DNA from 3 places in the Saccharopolyspora hattusasensis genome. Region 3 is predicted to be linked to each of the others. Evidence: riboswitches for the same ligand, from Rfam matches in the RefSeq annotation. Region 3 holds a riboswitch; each other region holds the start of a gene.
The links. Region 3 has a riboswitch for glycine ahead of gcvH (glycine cleavage system protein GcvH). Riboswitches for the same ligand answer to the same signal wherever they lie in the genome.

Region 1: linked by a shared signal. The riboswitch ahead of gcvP (aminomethyl-transferring glycine dehydrogenase) and the one ahead of gcvH (glycine cleavage system protein GcvH) in region 3 are both predicted to bind glycine.
Region 2: linked by a shared signal. The riboswitch ahead of gcvT (glycine cleavage system aminomethyltransferase GcvT) and the one ahead of gcvH (glycine cleavage system protein GcvH) in region 3 are both predicted to bind glycine.

Annotation. Positions count from the first base shown of each region.
Region 1 is NZ_JBPCDC010000001.1:781,648-788,768, reverse strand. Features, by position in the region: gene ACRXBZ_RS03730 (hypothetical protein) at 244-504, shown strand; gene clsA (cardiolipin synthase ClsA) at 676-1,389, shown strand; gene gcvH (glycine cleavage system protein GcvH) at 1,590-1,973, shown strand; gene garA (glycogen accumulation regulator GarA) at 2,107-2,592, shown strand; gene ACRXBZ_RS03710 (bifunctional nuclease family protein) at 2,984-3,460, shown strand; gene ACRXBZ_RS03705 (MerR family transcriptional regulator) at 3,700-4,272, shown strand; glycine riboswitch at 4,359-4,460, shown strand; gene gcvP (aminomethyl-transferring glycine dehydrogenase) at 4,635-7,121, shown strand, end outside.
Region 2 is NZ_JBPCDC010000001.1:2,397,297-2,404,417, forward strand. Features, by position in the region: gene ACRXBZ_RS10520 (hypothetical protein) at 1-4, opposite strand, end outside; gene ACRXBZ_RS10525 (NAD-dependent epimerase/dehydratase family protein) at 1-957, opposite strand; gene ACRXBZ_RS10530 (SRPBCC family protein) at 1,013-1,450, opposite strand; gene ACRXBZ_RS10535 (phosphoenolpyruvate hydrolase family protein) at 1,462-2,292, opposite strand; gene ACRXBZ_RS10540 (Tm-1-like ATP-binding domain-containing protein) at 2,289-3,503, opposite strand; gene ACRXBZ_RS10545 (ribbon-helix-helix domain-containing protein) at 3,514-3,711, opposite strand; gene ACRXBZ_RS10550 (hypothetical protein) at 3,832-3,987, opposite strand; glycine riboswitch at 4,403-4,511, shown strand; glycine riboswitch at 4,512-4,613, shown strand; gene gcvT (glycine cleavage system aminomethyltransferase GcvT) at 4,729-5,832, shown strand; gene glyA (serine hydroxymethyltransferase) at 5,858-7,121, shown strand, end outside.
Region 3 is NZ_JBPCDC010000001.1:3,100,002-3,107,122, forward strand. Features, by position in the region: gene ACRXBZ_RS14040 (TetR/AcrR family transcriptional regulator) at 1-273, opposite strand, end outside; gene ACRXBZ_RS14045 (SDR family NAD(P)-dependent oxidoreductase) at 404-1,144, shown strand; gene ACRXBZ_RS14050 (DMT family transporter) at 1,185-1,502, shown strand; gene ACRXBZ_RS14055 (hypothetical protein) at 2,102-2,299, shown strand; gene ACRXBZ_RS14060 (L-serine ammonia-lyase) at 2,652-4,007, opposite strand; gene gcvH (glycine cleavage system protein GcvH) at 4,035-4,406, opposite strand; glycine riboswitch at 4,457-4,554, opposite strand; glycine riboswitch at 4,555-4,659, opposite strand; gene ACRXBZ_RS14070 (PucR family transcriptional regulator) at 4,773-6,329, shown strand; gene ald (alanine dehydrogenase) at 6,699-7,121, shown strand, end outside.

The DNA.
Region 1 (7,121 bases), 2.3 Mb from region 3:
GTGCGAAACGCTTTTGTCACAACCGAAACACGGATGATCGGACGAGCGGTGACCGGACTTCGGTCGCGCTGAGCGCCGTTCGGATATCCGGATGCACTTCGGCGACACAACGTGTCCGTTTGGCGCTGGGTGGGCGGATCGGCGCGACAGAGCGTGCTCGGCCGAACACAATCAATCGAAGTCGATGATCGGGCTAACACCACGGCGCATCGCGCCGACAACCGAATCGGAGGTGCTACAACGATGAGCACGGAACCGGCCCTGTCTTCACAGGCATTCGCCGCCCAGTCCGCCGAGGCCGCTGCCGCCGGGGTTGAACCCGCACGCAGCCCGTCCGCCGAACTGCCCACCGCGCCGTGCAGCGTGGTGTGGAGCGGTGGCCATTCCTACGTTCGCGAAGGGTCCACCGGGGCTCGCTGGGCGGGTGTCGACGACCGAGGCCGGGCCCGGTTCCTCACCGATGCGGATCTCCGCCGCCGCGGCTGGAGCCATAGGCAGGCCTAGCCCGCGCCGGTGGCCGACGGCTCCCGCCGCGCGGAGCAGCCCGATCGACCGGCTTCGCGGGAGCCCGGCCGCCAAGTGTGTTGTGCGAGGAATGTGAGACCCTGATCTGGCCGGGATGCACAAGTTGCGTCCGAAGTGGGGGCAGGACGCACAACCATTCAGGGGAGGCTCGTGGTGCAGGATGCTGAGCGCACCACGGAGAACACCACGAGCGGAGACGGCGGGATGAACGCCGGTCCGGCGGGCCAGGAACCCGCAGCAGGACGACCCGATCCCGGCATAGCCCGGATCCGGGAGGCGGCCGCGGGTGTGTGGGCCGATCCGTGGTGGACGCTGCCGAACCTGCTCAGCGTGATCCGGCTGGCCGGCGTGCCGGTGTTCCTCTGGCTGCTGCTCGGCCCCAAGGCTGACCTGCTCGCGCTCCTGGTGCTGGTGATCAGCGGTATCACCGACTGGCTCGACGGCAAGCTCGCCCGCTGGCTCAACCAGTACAGCCGCATCGGCGAACTGCTCGACCCGGCCGCCGATCGCCTCTACATAGTCGCCACCCTGGTCGCCTTCGTGCTGCGCGACGTGGTGCCCTGGTGGGTCGCCGCCGCGCTCGTCATCCGCGACGTGGTGCTCACGCTGTGCCTGCCGGCGTTGCGATGGCACGGTTACGAGCCGCCGGACGTGCACTACCTCGGCAAGGCCGCGACCTTCTGCCTGATGTACGCGTTCCCGCTGTTGCTGTTGGTGCAGGAGGACTTCCCGCTGTCCGATGTGGTGCGCCCGATCGCCTACGCCTTCACCTGCTGGGGCGGCGCGCTCTACCTGTGGGCCGGCATCCTCTACCTCGGGCAGGTGGTGGCGGCGGTCCATCAGGCCCGCGCCAAACCGGTCTGAGCACCGTTCGGTCGTCCCGCGCGAAGGGCACCTCTTGTTGAGCAAATCGGCAAGAGGTGCCCTTGGTGCGGCATGGGTGCGCATGGGTTCGAGAGTCGCCTTGCGGCCTGTGCCGCGTGGTGAATACGCTCGCCGAGCCGATCACGTGAAGCTCGTGGCCGGTGATCCACAGCACCAGCGGACCAGGAAGGCGGGACCACGTGGCGGCCCCGGACGAGATCAAGTACACCGAAGAGCACGAATGGGTTCAGCGCACCGGCGACGACACGGTGCGCATCGGGATCACCGAATACGCCCAGCAGCAGCTGGGCGACGTGGTGTTCGTGCAGCTGCCGGAACCCGGCCAGCAGGTCACCTCTGGCGAGTCGATGGGCGAGGTCGAGTCGACCAAGAGCGTCTCCGAGATCTACGCCCCGGTGAGCGGCGAGGTGGTGGCCCGCAACGACCAGCTGGAAGACGAACCGGAGCTGGTCAATTCGGCACCGCTGGGGGGCGGCTGGATGGTCGAGCTCAAGCTCGCCGACCCGGCCCAGCTGGACGCCCTGCTCGACGCCCAGGCCTACCAGAAGCTGACCGAATCCTGATCCGACCAGGCAAGATCGTCGGACTGTCGGGGTCCGGGAGGAAGATGTCGGGAGTCCCGCGTTCCGTGCTTGTACCTGCACTGTACGTTGGGTACATACTTGGCACGATCTATCCGCGTAGAGGAGAGCTCAGGTGAGCCAATTCCCCGGGCACGGCGATGTTCCGCCGGAGCAGTCACCGGAGACCACCTCGGTCTTCAGGCCCTTCCTCTCGGAGCCGGAAAGCACCGAGAGTGCGTCCCCGGAGCCCGCCGCCGCATCCGCATCCGCATCCGCATCCGGGGTCGATGCGCTGCCCGCAGGGTCCGCCCTGCTGGTGGTGAAGCGCGGCCCCAACGCGGGGTCGCGATTCCTGCTGGACCGGGAGACCACCAGCGCGGGACGACACCCCGACAGCGACATCTTCCTCGACGACGTCACGGTTTCCCGTCGGCACGCCGAGTTCCGGCGCGAAGGCAACGACTTCGTGGTCGTAGACGTCGGCAGCCTGAACGGTACCTACGTCAACCGGGAACCGGTGGACACCTCGGTGCTCGCCAACGGTGACGAGGTGCAGATCGGGAAGTTCCGCCTGGTATTCCTTACTGGTCCGATCGATGGGGGCCCAGGCGCCCGCTGAGGACGCCCTGGGAACGACTTGTCGACCCGCCAGCGGGGCGACGCCGAAGCGGCGTCGCCCCGCTAGCGCGTCAAGGTACTGCGCAGCCGAGATCAACTGCATCCTCGCGCGGGGAATTTCCCGACGTCGCAACCGGTTTCCACGTTGCAGCGGTCCTCTTTCCACCGGCCCAACGGGGCGGTGGGCGGTGTATCGTGCTGGTAATGCTCGATAAGGAGCTCAGCCTGTGGTTCGGGCCAGATGCACCGGCAGGAAGGCCGCGAATTCGGTGGTCGACCAGACCGCTAAGGGATGGGCGTGTCCGCCGCAACGCGGGTAGCGTCGGAGGCGTCGGTGCGCGATCCTCGACGGGGATGTCACGCTTCGGCGCGCTGGAGGAGGCGATGTGACGATGAGCAGCGAGATGCGCGTCGTCGGCGTGCGAGTTGAACTACCAGCAAACCAGCCGATTCTGCTGTTGCGCGAGGCGCACGGCGAGCGTTACCTGCCGATCTGGATCGGCTCGGTCGAGGCGACCGCCATCGCACTCGAGCAGCAGGGTGTGCGGCCGCAGAGACCCCTGACTCACGACCTGCTGAAGGACGTCATTGGGGCCCTGGGACGCGACCTTGAACAGGTGCGGATCACCGATCTCCAGGACGGCACCTTCTTCGCCGAGCTGGTGTTCGACGGGGATGTGCGGGTCTCGGCGCGGCCGAGCGACTCGGTGGCGCTGGCACTGCGCATCGGGGTGCCGATCCACGCCGACGAATCGGTGCTGGACGAGGCCGGGCTGATCATCCCGGACGAGCAGGAGGACGAGGTCGAGAAGTTCCGCGAGTTCCTCGACTCCGTGTCGCCGGAGGACTTCCGCGGCGCGGACACCTGAGCCTGCCGATCGACCCGACGAGACCTCCCGGCCCCTGTCCGCGCGCTGCGGGCGGGGGCCGGGTCGTCCGGGGCCCGCGCGTCGCGTTGACCTCCCCGCGGGGCAGGCATACCGTCGAACTTACGCGAATTGCCCCGGTGTGATTCGGTCGCTGGGCGGTGTTCGCGGCCCCGGATCGCGACGGTCCGGGCGCTGGTGATCGTCGTCGTCGGCTTCGTGCCGGACGAGGGGAGGCAGGCGTGGTCGAGGAAGCGCCCAACCGGGATGCTGCCGCGGAGCAGGGCGAGCTGTTCCCCGACGCCGCAATGCCGGACGAGCTGGTCGGCTACCGGGGTCCGGCCGCCTGCCAGATCGCCGGCATCACCTACCGCCAGTTGGACTACTGGGCGCGCACCAAGCTGGTCGGCCCGTCCATCCGCAGCGCCGCCGGCTCGGGCTCGCAGCGCCTCTACTCGTTCAAGGACATCCTGGTGCTCAAGGTGGTCAAGCGACTGCTGGACACCGGGGTTTCGCTGCACAACATCCGGGTCGCGGTGGACCACCTGCGCAACCGAGGCGTGCAGGACCTGGCCCGGCTCACGCTGTTCAGCGACGGGACGACGGTCTACGAGTGCACCTCTGCCGAGGAGGTGGTCGACCTGCTGCAAGGTGGCCAAGGGGTGTTCGGCATCGCCGTCAGCGGCGCGATGCGCGAGATCAGCGGCACCATCCACGACTTCCCGGCCGAGCGGGCCGACGGCGGCGAGCTGGTGCCGCTGGTCGACGACGAATTGTCCCGCCGCCGGCGCGACCGGCAGGCTGAAACGGGCTGATCGCGGCCGGCCCCGGCCGGTGGTGTGCGGCCGGTGACATCACGGGTCCGCTCGACCCCCTGGTCGGGTAAGCTGCGGCACATCGCCGACCCCGTGCGGGAGAGTCCGGCCCGGCTTCGGCCGTGGTCGGCGCCGAAGGAGCAAACCTCCCCGCCAACCTCTCAGGCCACCTGGACCGCACGGGCGAGATGCCTCTGGAAAGAGGATGCACCACGGCTGTGGCGCATCCCGCCGACGGTGCAAGCCCGGTTCCCGGGTGAAGCTCTCAGGCGTTCGCTTCGCGGACAGTGACAGAGGGGGAGAGCAGAGCAGTTCCGGCTGTTCTGCCGCCCTTTGCCCGCCGCGACAATTGAGGTTTGGCGATGACCGACGTGACCCACGATCGCATTCCACTGGCCGCCCTGGAGCACGGAACGCCGTTCGCCGACCGGCACGTCGGGCCGATGCCGGCCGAGCTTGCCCGCATGCTCGACGTGATCGGCGTCGGCTCGTTGGAGGAGCTGGGTCAGAACGCCGTGCCGGACACCATCCGGGAAGGCGACCTGCAGCTGGCGCTGCCCGAGCCGGCCACCGAGTCCGAGGCGCTGGCCGAGCTGCGCGAGCTCGCGCGCCGCTGTCGCCCGCACGCCGAGATGATCGGGCTGGGCTACTACGGCACGGTCACGCCGCCGGTGATCCTGCGCAACGTGCTGGAGAGCCCGGCCTGGTACACCGCCTACACCCCGTACCAGCCGGAGATCTCGCAGGGTCGGCTCGAAGCGCTGCTGAACTTCCAGACGATGGTGGCCGACCTGGCCGGGGTGCCGGTGGCCAACGCGTCGATGCTCGACGAGTCCACCGCGGCGGCCGAGGGCATGACGCTGGTGCGCCGCGCGGGCCGGTCGAAGTCGCCGCGGTTCGTGGTGGACGCCGACACGCTGCCGCAGACCATCGCGGTGATCGAGACCCGCGCGGAGCCGCTGGGCATCGAGATCGTCGTCGCCGACCTGTCCGCTGGCGCGCAGGCGCTGCCGGAGGACGAGTTCTTCGGCGCGCTGCTGTCCTACCCGGGTGCCTCCGGTGCGGTGCGCGACCAGGAGCAGATCATCGCCGAGGTGCACCGGCGCGGCGCCAAGGTCGTCGTCGCGGCCGACCTGCTGGCGCTGACGCTGCTGCGCTCGCCCGGCGAGATCGGCGCGGACGTGGTGGTCGGCAGCACCCAGCGATTCGGGGTGCCGATGGGCTTCGGCGGCCCGCACGCCGGATTCATGGCCGTGGCCAAGGGACTCGAACGGCAGCTGCCGGGCCGGTTGGTCGGCGTGAGCGTCGACGCCGACGGCAACCAGGCCTACCGGCTGGCGCTGCAGACCCGCGAACAGCACATCCGCCGCGAGAAGGCCACCAGCAACATCTGCACCGCGCAGGTCCTGCTGGCCGTCGTGGCGTCGATGTATGCCGTGTACCACGGCCCCGCCGGGCTGCGGTCGATCGCGACCCGCGCGCACCGGATGGCCGCCGTGCTCGCCGAGCAGCTGCGCCGCGGCGGGGTCGAGGTGCTGCACCGGGAGTTCTTCGACACCGTCGTCGCGAGGGTGCCGGGCAAGGCCGACGACGTTGTCGCCACGGCCCGCCGGGTCGGCATCAACCTGCGCCGGGTGGACGCCGACCACGTCGGCATCAGCTGCGACGAGACCACCACGCGGGCGCACCTGGCGGCGGTGTGGCAGGCCTTCGGCGTCACCGTCGGCGACGCCGACGAACTCGACATCGAGACGCCGGACGCGCTGCCCGCGGCGCTGGAGCGCACCTCGGAGTACCTGACGCACCCGGTGTTCCACACCCACCGCTCCGAGACCTCGCTGCTGCGCTACCTGCGGCAGCTGTCGGACAAGGACATCGCGCTGGACCGCAGCATGATCCCGCTGGGCTCGTGCACCATGAAGCTCAACGCGACGGCCGAGATGGAGCCGATCACCTGGCCGGAGTTCGGTTCGCTGCACCCGTTCGCGCCCGCGCAGGACGCCGAGGGTCTGCTGTCGATCGTCAAGGACCTGGAGACCTGGTTGGCGGAGGTCACCGGCTACGACGCGGTGAGCCTGCAGCCGAACGCCGGTAGTCAGGGCGAGTTCGCCGGGCTGCTGGCGATTCGGGCCTACCACCGCAGCCGTGGTGCCGCCGACCGGGACCTGTGCCTGATCCCGGCGAGCGCGCACGGCACCAACGCCGCCAGCGCCGTGATGGCCGGGATGCGGGTGATCGTGGTCCGCTGCGACGACACCGGAAACATCGAGCTGGAGCACCTGCGCGAGCTGGTCACCGAGCACGCCGACGACCTCGCCGCGATCATGATCACCTACCCGTCCACGCACGGCGTGTACGAGGACACCGTGCGCGAGGTGTGCGGCCTGGTGCACGACGCGGGCGGCCAGGTGTACGTCGACGGGGCGAACCTCAACGCCCTGATCGGCCTGGCGCGGATGGGCAAGTTCGGTTCCGACGTCTCGCACCTGAACCTGCACAAGACGTTCTGCATCCCGCACGGCGGTGGCGGGCCGGGCGTCGGCCCGATCGGCGTGCGCGAGCACCTGGCGCCGTTCCTGCCGAACCACCCGATGCAGCCCGCAGCCGGACCGGTCTCCGGCGTCGGCCCGATCAGCGCCGCGCCGTGGGGCAGCGCCTCGATCCTGCCGATCTCCTGGGCGTACGTGCGGATGATGGGTGCCGACGGCCTGCGCCGCGCGACGCTGACCGCGGTGGCCGCCGCCAACTACGTCGCCCGCCGCCTGAACACCTACTTCCCGGTGCTCTACACCGGCAAAGGCGGCTTCGTGGCGCACGAGTGCATCCTTGACCTGCGGCAGATCAGCAAG
Region 2 (7,121 bases), 700 kb from region 3:
TCATCGCGCCCCGCGGAAGTCCGCCCAAACGGTGCGCAACCCCTCGGTGAGCTCGACGTTCGGGGCGTAGCCGAGTTCGCGCTGCGCCTTGGCCACGTCCACGATCACCGCGGGCATCTCGCCGTTCTTGGCCGGCACGTGGTTGACCGGCACGGGTTCGCCGGTGGCCGCGCGGACCGCGTCGATGAGCTCCAGCACGGAGATCGACCGCCCGCGGCCGATGATCGCGGTGCCGGTGTACTGCTTGTCCCACGCGGCGAGGACGCCCTGCACCACGTCGTCGATGTGCACGAAGTCGCGGGACTGCGAGCCGTCGCCGTAGACCTCGACGCCGCGGCCCGCCAGCGCGGCGCGCATCAGCCTCGGGATGAAGCTGTCCTTGTGGCCCATGCCGGGCCCGTAGATGTTGGTGAAGCGCAGCGCGCAGGTGGCCAGCCCGTAAGCGCCGGCGTAGCCGGAGAGCAGCATCTCGCACGCCGCCTTGGTGGCGCCGTAGGGCGTGAGCGGGCGCAGCGGCAGCGCCTCGGAGATCGTGCCGCGGCCGATGTCGCCGACCACCGCGTTGGTGGAGGCCAGCACGAACCGGCGGACGCCGCGGGCGCGAGCCAGTTCGAGGAGTTCCTGGGTGACCGCGACGTTGTTGGCATAAGTCTCGGCGGGCTGGTCCACCGAGCGCAGCACCGAGGTGATCGCCGCCAGGTGGATGATCCCGGCCGAGTCCGCCGAGACCGCGGCCTCCCGGACCGCGGCGTCCCGCAGGTCGCCTTCGACGTGGGTCACCAGGTCACTGCGCAGTTCGGCGGGCGGGGCCTGGGTGTCCACGATTGTCACCCGGGTGCCGCGCTCCAGGAAGGCGCGAACCACTGCTCTGCCGACGAAACCGGAACCACCCGTGATGGTGACGGTGTCTGCTGCGTTAGCTGCATTTGCGGCGGAAGGATTAACGCTGCTTGGCACGCGCGGACTCTAACCGCCACCGGATTCGCTCCGGTTCACGCCCATCCCGGCCGGATTAACCGCCCAGATGTTCCCGAAGTCCGTTCAGCCCGGTTCGGTAAACGCCCTTGGCGAAGGTCTTGTCCATCTTCTCCTCGTCGGCGGCATCGGCGTCCCAGTGCGAATACCACTCGACGAAGCTGTGCCCGGTGTCGGTGATCGGCGCGATCCGGATGGTGGAGCGGTAGCTGCGCACCGGGAACGGGCTTTCCACGAATTCGTAGGCGTAGCTGCGCTCGGTGTCGTCCAGCGCCACCAGCCGCTCCCGGACCGCCCCGCCGTCGGCGAGTATCAGGTGCCGGACGCACCCCACCGCGTCGGCCGCGCCCCCGCCCTCGATCTCGCTTCGCTCGATCGCCGGGTGCCACGTCGGCAACCCGTTGAAGTCGCGCACCGCCTGCCAGACCTGCTCGGCCGACACCTCGATGACCGCGCTCGTGTAGGACTTCGCCACCGCTTGCCTCCTCAGAACCTGAGTTTCTTGAACGCCTTGGCCTGTTCGGTCAGTGCTTGTTCGGTGGGCAACCGCTCCATGCTGCTCGCACCGTAGAACCCGTGGCAACGCTTGGTCCGCGAAAGCACGTACGAGGCGTCTTCCGGCATCGAGACCGGCCCGCCGTGGCAGAGCACCAGCACGTCCTCGCGGACCTCGGTCGCCGCCTGCGACCACTCGTCGATCAGCGCCACGCAGTCGTCCAGCGACTTTGCGGTCCCGGCGCCGATCGCGCCGCCGGTCGTCAGCCCCAGGTGGCACACGATGATGTCGGCGCCGGCCTCGGTCATCGCCCGGGCGTCGGCGCTGGAGAACACGTACGGAGTGGTCAGCAGGTCGGCTTCGCGCGCGGCGGCGACGAGTTCGACCTCCAGGCCGTAGCCCATTCCGGTCTCCTCCAGGTTCGCCCGGAAGGTGCCGTCGATGAGCCCGACGGTCGGGAAGTTCTGGATCCCGGCGAACCCGAGGTCGCGCAGCTCGCGGAGGAACCGGTCGCGCAGCATGAACGGGTCGGTGCCGTTGACGCCGGCCAGCACCGGGGTGTGCCGCACCACCGGCAGCACCTCGCGGGCCATCTCCACCACGACGTCGTTGGCGTTTCCGTAGGCCAGCAGCCCGGCCAGCGAACCGCGCCCGGCCATCCGGTAGCGGCCCGAGTTGTAGATGACGATCAGGTCGATGCCGCCGGCCTCTTCGCACTTGGCGGACAGGCCGGTGCCCGCGCCGCCGCCGACGATCGGCTCACCGCGCTCGGCCTTGGCGCGGAACCGGCGCATCAGTCCGGCGCGGTCGAATCGGCTCATCGTGCCTCCTGCCTGGTTCGCTCGGCGGATCCGGTGATCTCCCGGAACGCCGCGACCAGCGCGGCGGCGAACTCCGGATTGTTGATGTTGTGCGGCACCCGCTCGACGCGCCGGTCGGCGGTCTGCCGCACCCGGCTCTCCAGCGTCTCGAAGAGGACCGCGTCCGCGCCGGGATCGCAGAAAGGCTGCCCCGGTGAGTCCAACATGGACACTCCGCCGGCCGGGAGCAGGAACCGCACCGGGCCGTCGCAGGCGTTGAGCTTGCCTGCGATGAACTCCGCGATCCGGCGGCACTCCCCTGCGGACGTGCGCATCAGCGTGACCTGCGGGTTGTGCACGTACAGGTTGCGGTCCCGGTACTGCGGCGGAACGGTTTCCAGCGCGCCGAAGTTCACCATGTCCAGGGCGCCGCACGAGCCGACGTAGGGCACTCTGGTCCGGGCGATGGCGTCCAGGCGCTGCTCCCCCGCGCTCATCACGCCGCCGGCGATCAGGTCGCAGACCTCGGTGGTGGTGATGTCCAGGACGGCGCGCACCAGGCCGTCGTCGACGAGCTTCTCCATGGCCCGACCGCCGGTTCCGGTCGCGTGGAACACCAGCGGGTCGTGGTCGGCGGCCAACTGCTCGGCTACCGCGGTCACGCACGGCGTGGTGACGCCGAACATGGACAGCGCGACGGCGGGCTTGTCCTCGGCCGCTGGCAACGGGTGGGTCACCGCGCCCAGCAGCGCGTGCGCGGCGTTTCCCAATACCTGGCGGGAAATCCGGTTCAGCCCGGCGACATCGGTGACCGACGGGAACATCGCGATGTCGGTGGCGTCCACGTAGGGCGAAACGTCGCCGGAGGCCACTGTGGACACCATGACCTTGGGCACGCCGACCGGCAGCGCGCGCATCGCGGGCGTGATCAGCGCGGTGCCGCCCGAGCCGCCGAGCCCGATGACCCCGTCGACGTCCTGCGCGACCAGGAACCGCTCGAACGCCGCGGCCATCGCGGTGACGGCCGATCCCCGCTCGCCGGTGAACACCGCGTCGGCCCCGTCCGGGTGGTGCGCGGCGACCTCGGCGGCCGACACGTCGGCGTCGGAACTCCCACCCGCGGTGGACAGGTCCACGGTGATCACGGGGTGCCCGCGGGCGATCAGCCCGGCGACGTAGAGCAGCTCAGCGGCCTTAGTGTCGAACGTCCCGGCGACGTACGCGCTGCCCACCACTAGTGCGTCACCGGGACAGCAACTCCAGCAGCTCAGCATCTTCCGCGAGGAATCGGCGCACCTGGTTCGCCCGGAACTCCTCGTGGCGGGCAAAGTACTCGCGCAGCGCTGCCACCGCGATCTCGTGCATCGACCGGCCCTCTCGCTCGGCTACATCGCGGAGCTTCGCGTTGTCGTCGTCGTTAAGCCGCAGAGTCGTGGCCATTCCGGCATGGTATCGCGTGGTATCCGCTGATACCACATGCCCTTGGGGCACGAGAAGACCCCCGGCGCCTGGGGTTCTTGGGTTCTAGCGGGCACCGGGGGCCTTCGTCGGGGTTTTCGGTCAGTGGCCCTTGCCGCCCTTGCCGAAGAACTTGTTCTTGACCTGGTCGATCTTCTCCTTGTTCTTCGGGTCGGTGGCGTACTTCTTGGCCTGGTCGATCACCTTGCGGCCCTGCGGGCTGCTGGCGAAGTCGGCGACCTTCTTGAACAGAGACATCGTCGCTCCCGGCGGTTCGGAGTCACGGCTGTCACCAGGCTACCGACAAAACGGGCAGAGGTCTTCTCGCGAGGACAGCCCCGACGTGGCGTATCCCGCACCGCTGCGCAAAACGAGCCCGGAAACAGAGTGAGTGGAGCCCAAGAGCCGAGTTCCGCGGAAGCACGGAAGGTTTGAGCGAAGTCCAGGGAGAACTCGGAGCGTTCACCGGACGGCAGCAGGGCCACCCAGGGGAACTCCTCGGAGAGCATGTCGATCAGTTCGTCCGGCGACAACCGCGCAAACGCGGCACGCACCGCGCGCGCCGCCGTCACGGCGCCTTCCGACGCCCCGACGGCCCGGTCCTACCCGCCCGGTTGACTGGGTCACGTTCAGTTCGTAGCGTCGGCGTTCGCACAACCGAATACCGCGCCGATGACGTCGTGCGGGAGAGACTCCGGCCCCCGAGCAACCTCGGGAGACCGGAGCGCCGAAGGAGCAATACTCCCCAGCAAACTCTCAGGCACCGGCACCGCACGGCACCAGGCGAACACGGAGAAAAGCAGGAGCAACGCGCTTCTCGCCCACGGTGCAAGCCGCCCCTCGCGGGGTGGCGAAACTCTCAGGCCAATGACTCCGGGGAGACCGCCCGACCAGCGCAAGCCCGCGCAGGTCGGGGTCGAGGTGTCCCCGATAAGGTTGGGCGCAGTGAGCTGACCGGCCCTCGACTGCCGACCGGCGCCCACCAGGAGGAGTCGCACCATGTCGTCGCCACGACAGACGCCCTTGCACCGAGTACACGAAGCCCTCGGGGCGACATTCACCGAGTTCGCCGGTTGGCGGATGCCGCTGCGCTACTCCGGCGACACCGCCGAGCACAACGCGGTGCGCAACAGCGCCGGCCTGTTCGACCTAACCCACATGGGTGAGATCCGGATCAGCGGCCCGCAGGCCGCCGAGGCGCTGGACTACGCGTTGGTCGCGAACGCCTCCGCGATCAAGCCCGGCCGCGCCCGCTACACGATGATCTGCAACGCCACCGGCGGCGTGCTGGACGACCTGATCGTCTACCGGCTCGGCGAGCAGGAGTTCCTGGTCGTGGCCAACGCGGCGAACGCCGCCGTGGTCTCCGCCGAACTGGCCGAGCGGCTCGGCGGCTTCGACGCCGAGCACCAGGACGTCTCCGACGACTACGCGCTGATCGCCGTGCAGGGCCCGAACGCGGTCGCCATCCTCGCCCCGCTGACCGACACCGACCTCGCCGAGGTCAAGTACTACGCGGGCTACCGCAGCCAGGTCGCAGGCAAGGACGTGCTGCTGGCGCGTACCGGCTACACCGGCGAGGACGGCTTCGAGCTGTTCACCGCGCCCGGCGACGCGGAGGCCGTCTGGCAGGCGCTGACCGAGTCCGGCGCGCAGCACGGCCTGCAGCCCGCCGGGTTGTCCTGCCGCGACACGCTGCGGCTGGAGGCGGGCATGCCGCTGTACGGCAACGAGCTGTCCGCCGACCTCACGCCCTTCCAAGCCAGCCTCGGCCGGGTGGTCAAGCTGGACAAGCCCGGCGACTTCGTCGGCAAGGACGCGCTGGCCGCCGCCGCGGAGAAGCCCACCGAGCGCACACTGGTCGGGCTGAGCACCGACCAGCGCCGGGCGCCCCGGCACGGCTACCGCGTGCTGGACGCCGACGGCGCCGAGATCGGCGTCGTGACCAGCGGTGCCCCGTCGCCGACCCTCGGCCACCCGATCGGCATGGCCTACGTCGACCGCGACCACAGCGAACCCGGCACCCAACTGCAGGTCGACATCCGCGGCAACAACGTCGCGGTGCAGGTCGTCGAGCTGCCGTTCTACCGCCGCAATGCCTGACGAGATCGAACCAGGAGGCAACACCATGTCGACACCGGACCTGTTCAATGACCAGCTGGCCGCGGTGGATCCCGAGGTGGCGGCGGCGGTCGGCGCCGAGCTCAACCGCCAGCAGACCACGCTGGAGATGATCGCTTCGGAGAACTTCGCACCGCAGGCGGTCCTGGAGGCGCAGGGCTCGGTGCTGACCAACAAGTACGCCGAGGGCTACCCGGGGCGCCGCTACTACGGTGGCTGCGAGCACGTCGACGTCGTCGAGCAGTTGGCCATCGACCGCGTCAAGGAGCTCTTCGGGGCCTCCTACGCCAACGTGCAGCCGCACTCCGGGGCGCAGGCCAACGCGGCGGCGATGTTTGCGCTGCTCAAGCCCGGCGACACGATCATGGGCCTGGACCTGGCCCACGGCGGTCACCTCACGCACGGCATGCGGATCAACTTCTCCGGCAAGCTCTACAACGTGGTGCCCTACCACGTGCGCGCCGACGACCACCGCGTGGACATGGACGAGGTCGCCCGGCTGGCGCGGGAGAACAAGCCGCAGCTGATCATCGCCGGCTGGTCGGCGTACCCGCGGCAGCTGGACTTCAAGCGGTTCCGCGAGATCGCCGACGAGGTCGGCGCGTACCTGATGGTCGACATGGCGCACTTCGCCGGTCTGGTTGCCGCCGGGCTGCACCCGAACCCGGTGCCGCACGCGCACGTCGTCACCACCACCACGCACAAGACCCTGGGCGGCCCGCGCGGTGGCGTGATCCTGTCCTCGGACTCGGAGTTCACCAAGAAGTTCAACTCGGCGGTGTTCCCCGGCCAGCAGGGCGGGCCGCTGGAGCACGTGATCGCCGGCAAGGCGGTGGCGTTCAAGATCGCCGCCGATGAGGAGTTCGCCGACCGGCAGCGCCGCACCGTGGAGGGCGCGCAGATCCTGGCCGAGCGGCTGCTGGCCGACGACGCCGCCAAGGCCGGTGTGCAGCTGGTCTCCGGCGGCACCGACGTGCACCTGGTGCTGGTGGACCTGCGCGACTCCGAGCTGGACGGCAAGCAGGCCGAGGACCGGCTGCACGAGATCGGCATCACGGTCAACCGCAACGCGGTGCCCAACGACCCGCGGCCGCCGATGGTGACCTCCGGCCTGCGCATCGGCACCCCGGCCCTGGCCACCCGCGGCTTCGGCAAGGACGACTTCACCGAGGTCGCCGACATCATCGCCGAGGCACTCAAGCCCGGCTTCGACGAAGCCGCCAGCGGCAAGCTCCGGGCCCGCGTCGAAGCCCTCGCCGCCAAACACCCCC
Region 3 (7,121 bases):
CAGCATGGCTTCGATCGCTCGCCTCGCGGTCGGCTGCCGCTGCAACGGCCTTTCGCCGACCGCCTCGTCGGCGCTGTTGTAGAGCGCGACCGCTTCCCGGAACAGGTCCTCCTTGGACCCGAACGCGGCGTACAGGCTCGGCGAACTGATCCCCATCGCGCCGGTGAGGTCGCTCAGTGACGTGGCCTCGTAGCCGCGTTCCCAGAACAGCTCCATGGCGGTTCGCAGGGCGGCCTCCCGGTCGAAGCTGCGCGGGCGCCCACGTGGCGACATCGGCTTCCCCTCCTCCCAAGGCGGCGCGGGTCCCGCACCGCTTCACACCTTTCCCAGCGGGCTTGTTGACACCCGAGGGTAGCGATGATAGCCATTTATATATCGTTCGACACAGAAAATCGAGGGCTTCATGACGGGCTTGGACGGCAAGGTCGCGCTGGTCACCGGTGGTGCCCGCGGCATAGGTGCGGCAGTCGCCGAGCGACTGGCCGCGGACGGTGCCGACGTCGCGATCACGTACAACACCTCGGCCGACCGGGCCAACGACGTGGTCGGCAAGATCAAGGGAGCCGGCCGACGCGGCGCGGCGTTCGCGGCCCCGGCCACCGACGCAGCGGCCGTGACCAGCGCCGTCGAGCAGACGGTCGCGGAGTTCGGCCGGCTGGACATCCTGGTCAACAACGCCGGGATCTTCCCGTGGGCGACCATCGACGAACTGACGCTGGAGCAGTTCGACGAGACGGTCGGCATCCACGTGCGGGCGGTGTTCGTGGCGGTGCAGGCCACCGTCAAACACCTGCCCGAGGGCGGCCGGATCATCAGCATCGGCAGCAACCTCGCCGACCGGACTCCCGGCCCCGGCCTGAGCCTGTACTCGCTGAGCAAGTCGGCGCTGACCGGCTTCACCAGGGGCCTCGCCCGCGACCTCGGTCCGCGCGGCATCACGGTCAACCTGGTGAACCCGGGCTCCACCGACACCGAGATGAACCCGGCCGACGGCGAGGAGGCGGACGCCGAGCGCGCCCTGACCGCCCTCGGCCGCTACAACGCCCCGGCCGACATCGCGGCGGCGGTCGCGTACCTGGCCGGCGAGGGCGGTCGCAACATCACCGGCACCGGCATCCTCGTCGACGCCGGCGCCAACGCCTGACGGCGGCGTGCGTTCACCTTCTGGAACAAGGGAAGCAGCAATGGCTTGGGTCATCCTCGTCGTAGCGGGCCTGCTGGAGATCGTCTGGTCGTTGGCGTTGAAGCACGCCGAAGGCCTGACCCGGGTGTGGCCGGCGGTGCTGGGCATCGCCGTCGCCATGATCAGCCTCGGCATGCTTTCGGTGGCGCTGAAGGAGCTGCCGGTCGGCAGCGCCTACGCGATCTGGGTCGGCATCGGCACCGTCGGCGTCGCTGCAGTGGGGATGGTCTTCCTGAGCGAACCCATGACGGTGTCCAGGCTGGCTTTCCTCGGGCTGATCGTGGTCGGCATAGCCGGACTCAAGTTCGTGGAAGGCTGATCGCGAAGACCGTGAGAACTCGCTTTGCTTAGCGGTGCAGGTGGCGTCCCCCCTGCGGGAATTACAGACGCCGCCTGGCCTCCGGGAGCCCCGGCTTACGTATGACCAATACGCGGCTTCGCGGACTGGCCTCGCCAAGAACCCCGACGGGGTGGGCACAGTCTGAGAACCCGCGGCGGTGCAAGTTGCTTAGTTGCGCTAAGCGGCTTCGCCGTTTCAAAGGCAAGAACCCGCCCTGTCGCAGGCATGCTGCCTACAGCAAATCGACCACTGCAGACACTTAAATTCTCCGCTCCCCTACAGGAGATGCCGCCTCGCCCAGCGCGAGGCGGCATCGTCGCTTCGCTGCTCCCGAGAACACGTGATGTCGCGGCGGGGGTGGCCAAGCATCCTGGGATCCGGCTGCCGCCAGGAGAGCCAGACGACGGCATCGGCTGGAGGAGCGGGAAATGGCTGAGCACAAGAGGTAACTGGACACATCGCGGTGATCGGCGCCGGGGTACTCGGGCTGTCCACCACGGACGGCCTGCTGCGGCGCGGCGCCGACGTGCAGTGCTTCGACGGCAGGCGCGCCCCGGGTCGGGGCAATCCGGCGGGCGATGATCGAGACGCTGGCCGGCTCGGTCGGCGACCACATCGTCGCCAACGACATCCACAGCCTGCTGGTGCTGGACAACGGCACGGTCGAGTTCCAGAAGGCCGATGCGATCTACCACGCGCGGCACGTCGTGCTCTGCGCCGGCGTCGACACGCCGCGCCTGGTCGCCCGCCTCGGCTGGGACGACGAAGGCCGGTGACAGGAAGGTTCCCATCCTCACGAACCCGGGCCGGCCTGGTCGCCCGCCTCGGCTGGGACGACGAAGGCCGGTGACAGGAAGGTTCCCATCCTCACGAACCCGGGCCGAGTCGTGACAGGAAAGTTCCCATGCTCCCGCGGCAGAGCTCTCCGGCGGCCCGGCGGTGACAGGAAGGTTCCCATCCTCGCACCAACGGGCACGCCGATGCCGACGGCAGAAGGACTCCACCGCTGGCATCTGGACACGTTCACCGCACACCAGGTGACAGGAAAGTTCCCATGCTCACGTGGCAGAGCTCTCCGGCGGATGGTGGCAGGAAGGTTCCCGTGCTCGCGCTGGTCGCGCGGCAGGGTCAGCATTCGATGACGTTGACGGCGAGGCCGCCGCGGGCCGTCTCCTTGTACTTGACCTTCATGTCCCGGCCGGTCTCCCGCATCGTCTTGATCACCTTGTCCAGCGAAACGAAATGGCTGCCGTCGCCGCGCAACGCCATCCGCGCAGCCGTGATCGCCTTCACCGACGCGACCGCGTTGCGCTCGATGCACGGAATCTGCACCAACCCACCGATCGGGTCGCAGGTCAACCCGAGGTTGTGCTCCATCGCGATCTCCGCGGCGTTCTCCACCTGTCTCGGCGTTCCACCCAGCACCTCAGCGAGACCGGCAGCAGCCATCGAACACGCGGAACCCACCTCGCCCTGACAACCGACCTCCGCACCCGAAATCGACGCGTTCTCCTTGAACAACACGCCGACCGCACCCGCCGCCAGCAGGAACCGCACGACACCAGCATCATCCACGCCGGGCGCGAACCGCGTGTAGTAATGCAGGACCGCAGGAACGATCCCGGCCGCACCGTTGGTCGGCGCGGTCACCACCCGCCCACCAGCCGCGTTCTCCTCGTTGACCGCGAGCGCGAACAGCGTGACCCACTCCAGCGGATCGTCGCGCTCGGTCAACGAAGCCGCCAGCTCCGCCGCCCGACGACGGACCTTCAGCCCACCGGGCAGCTCACCGGAGTTGCGGCAGCCGTTGTCAACGCATTCACGCATGACCTGCCAGATACCGAGCAACTCCTTGTGCACGGCATCCTCACCACGCCAGGACAACTCGTTCGCCAGCATCACACCGCTGATCGGCAGCCCTGACTCCTCGGTCCGCGCGAGCAGTTCCACACCCGTGCGGAACGGGTACCGCACCGCGGTCTCGTCCGGTTTGATCCGATCAGTGCCGGTAGCGTCCTCGTCGACGACGAAGCCACCGCCCACCGAGTAGAACACCGCGCTGTCCAGCTCGGCATCATCGGCACCGAACGCGGCGAAGCGCATCCCGTTGGGATGCAACGGCAACGACTTGCGCCGGTGCATGACCAAGTCACGGTCCACGATGAACCGGATCTCCTGCACCCCATCCAAACGCAACCGGCCGGACTCACGGATCTCGGTGACCCGGCCCTCCACCGCCGCCGGATCAACAGTCTCCGGACTGTGCCCCTCCAAACCCAGCAGCACAGCTTTCGGACTACCGTGCCCATGCCCGGTCGCACCCAACGACCCGAACAACTCCGCCTTGATCCGCTCGACCTGCGGCAACCGGCCCGCGCTGTGCAACCGCTGCACGAACAACCGCGCCGCGCGCATCGGACCAACCGTGTGCGAACTGGACGGCCCAATACCCACCGAAAACAGGTCGAAGACGCTGATCGCCATTGACCGCCTCCTACCTCGCTTGGCCCGTTACTCCGCGATCAGCTCGGCGTACTGCTCAGCGGTGAGCAGCGAACCGGTGCTGGTCGGGCGCACTTCGAGCAGCCATCCGTCGCCGAACGGCTCCGCGTTGAGCAGCGCCGGGTCGTCCACGACGGACTCGTTGAGCGCCACGACTTCGCCGGTCACCGGGGCGAACAGGTCACTGACGGACTTTGTGGACTCCAGTTCCCCGCAGGCCTGGCCCGCTTCGATCTTGTCGCCCACCTCGGGAAGCTGCACGTAGACGATGTCGCCGAGCGCGTCCGCGGCGTGCTGGGTGATGCCGATGCGGACCAGCTCGTCGCGGTCCTCGATCCACTCGTGCTCTTCGGAATAACGCAGGTGCGCAGGCAGGGACATGTCGGGAGGCTCCAAGGCAGTCGGGGGGCACTCGTGCCCGTGGTGGCTGGGCCTCCCCCTCTGTTGCGGAACCTGAGAGCTTCGCCGCGGGCCTCGCGGCTTGCACCGTGGGTGGAGCGTCGATGAGACGCACGCTTTCCAGAGTTGCCTCGCCCGAACGGTCATGGGTGCCTGAGAGTTTGTGGGGAGTCTTGCTCCTTCGGCGCCCTGGGGGCTCGGCGTGAGCTCGCAGGGTCTCTCCCGCACGGGGTCGAGGGCCGGTATGCGATTGTCGGTGTGCTCAGCAACGATAAACGGGCCAGTCCTGGTGTCAATGCCCTCCCCCACAACGCACGGAGGCGGCCCGAGGTATTCAGGAGGCCGGTGATGCTGGACATCCGGGCACTGGTCGAGCGGGTCGGCCCCACACTGCTGCGGACCGTGGTCGCCCCGGAACCGATCGTGTGCGTCGGGGACGTCGTCATCGCCGAACCCGATCAGCCGCCGACGGCGGCGGGCGGCGACCTCGTGTTGGGCGTGGCCATCCCGGACCGCGAGCACGCGGTGGCGTTGACGAGGGATTGCGGCGCGAAGGGTGCCGCGGCGGTGCTTCTCAAACCGCCGATTTCGGCGGACGACGCGGTGGCCGCGGCAGCCCGGGACGCCGGGGTGGCGCTGGTCGAGGTCCGCCCTGGCACGGCGTGGGCGCAGTTGGTGTGGCTGATCCGTGCCGCGCTGGCCGGGACCGAGATCGAGGAGGCCGACGCGTCCAGCACCGGGGTCGGGGACCTGTTCCGGCTCGCCGACGCGGTGGCGGACGTGGTGGACGCGCCGGTCACCATCGAGGACGCGCGCTCCCAGGTCCTGGCCTACTCCGCCCGGCAGGACCTCACCGACCCGGCGCGGATCTCGACGATCATGGGCCGGCGGCAGCCCGACGACGTGCTCGCCAAGTTCCGCGCCCGCGGCACGTTCCGCCAGCTCAGCAAGGGCAGTTCGGCGATCTTCGTGCCCGCCCAGCAGGACGGCACCCTGCCCCGGCTGGTGGTGCCGATCCGGATGGGCGGTGAACTGCTCGGCTCGATGTGGGCTGTGGTCCCCGGCGAGGTTTCCGAAGAACGCTCCACCGCGTTCGCCGACACCGCACCGCTGGTCGCGCTGCAACTGCTGCGGTGGCGTGCGGTGGCGGACGCGGAGCGCCGCCGATCCGCCGAGCAGGTGCGGCTGCTGCTGGAGGGCGGCGAAGGCTGGCGGGCGGCAGCGAACGAGCTAGCGGTGCCCGCCGAAGCGCACCGGGTCGTCGCCATCGAAATGCCCCCGTCCGCCAGCCCCGCGGAAGGGCACCGGTTGGCGATGTGGGAATGGATCACGCGCGGAATCGGGCGGCGCCCGCTGGTCACCGAGATCGGCACCATGCTCTACGCGCTGGTGCCAGACCGGGGGCGCGCGGGCGGCTGGCCGGATCTGCGGGCAGCGCTCACGTCCCACGACGTTTCGCCGCGCCCGCTGATCGCGGTGGGCACCGCGGTGGCGGTCGCCGAGCTGCCCCAGTCGCGGTCGCAAGCCGAGGAGCTGATCAGCTTGCTGCGCACCGGCCAACTGCAGCAACGGGTGGCGGTGTACGAGGAGAACTGGCATCTGCTGGTGCTCAGCCGGATGGCCGGTGCGGCGACCGACGCCGGTATCGGTGCCCTCGGCCCGCTACCGGTGCTGCGCGAGCACGACCGAACGCAGGGCACCGAATACCTGGCCACGCTCCACGCGTGGCTGCGCCACCCCGGCGATCCCCGGCAGGCGAGCCGCGAGTTGCGCGTGCACCCGAACACTTTCCGGTACCGGATGAAGCGGCTCACCCAACTCGTGGAAGTCGACCTCGAAGACCCCAACGTCCGCTCCGCGCTGTTCGCGCAGCTGCTCGCCGACCGATGGGCGCAGCACGGCTGACAGCAAGGGAACCTTCCTGTCACCCAAGGCCAAGCGAGCTCGCCCAGGGCTCGAACAAGGGAACCTTCCTGTCACAGCCGGGCGGCAGAGCCCCTCGGTGACGTGCGCAAGGGAACCTTCCTGTCATTCGTGGCAGGACGGTTCCCTTGCTTTCGCCGGGCTGCCGGTCGGTTGCGAGGAAGGGAACCTTCCTGCCATGTCCGCCGTCCGTGCCCCCGTCCGTGCCCCCGTCCGCGCGCTGGATCGGCGCTCCACGGGCTTTGTGCTGCGAGCACAAAGCGCGCGGGGCAATCTCATTCGGCGGGAATGATGCGCCCCCCGCAGTGGCAGCGGATTGTTGTGCGCAACAGGAGACGAAAGGATTCCGCCGTGAAGATCGCAGTGCCGCGCGAGATCAAGAACAACGAGTACCGGGTCGCGATCACACCTGCGGGCGTGCACGAGCTGACCACCCGCGGCCACGACGTTTTCGTGGAGACGAACGCCGGCGCGGGCTCTTCGATCCCCGACGAGGACTACCTCGCGGCCGGCGCGAAGGTGCTGCCCACCGCCGAGGAGGTGTGGGCGGAAGGCCAGCTGGTACTCAAGGTCAAGGAGCCGATCGCCGAGGAGTACCCGCGGCTGCGCCGGGACCAGGTCTTGTTCACCTATCTGCACCTGGCGGCTTCCGCCGAGCTGACCGACGCGATGCTGAAGTCCGGGGTCACCGGTATCGCCTACGAGACGGTGCAGACCGCCAACGGCAGCCTGCCGCTGCTGGCGCCGATGAGCGAGGTCGCCGGGCGTCTCGCC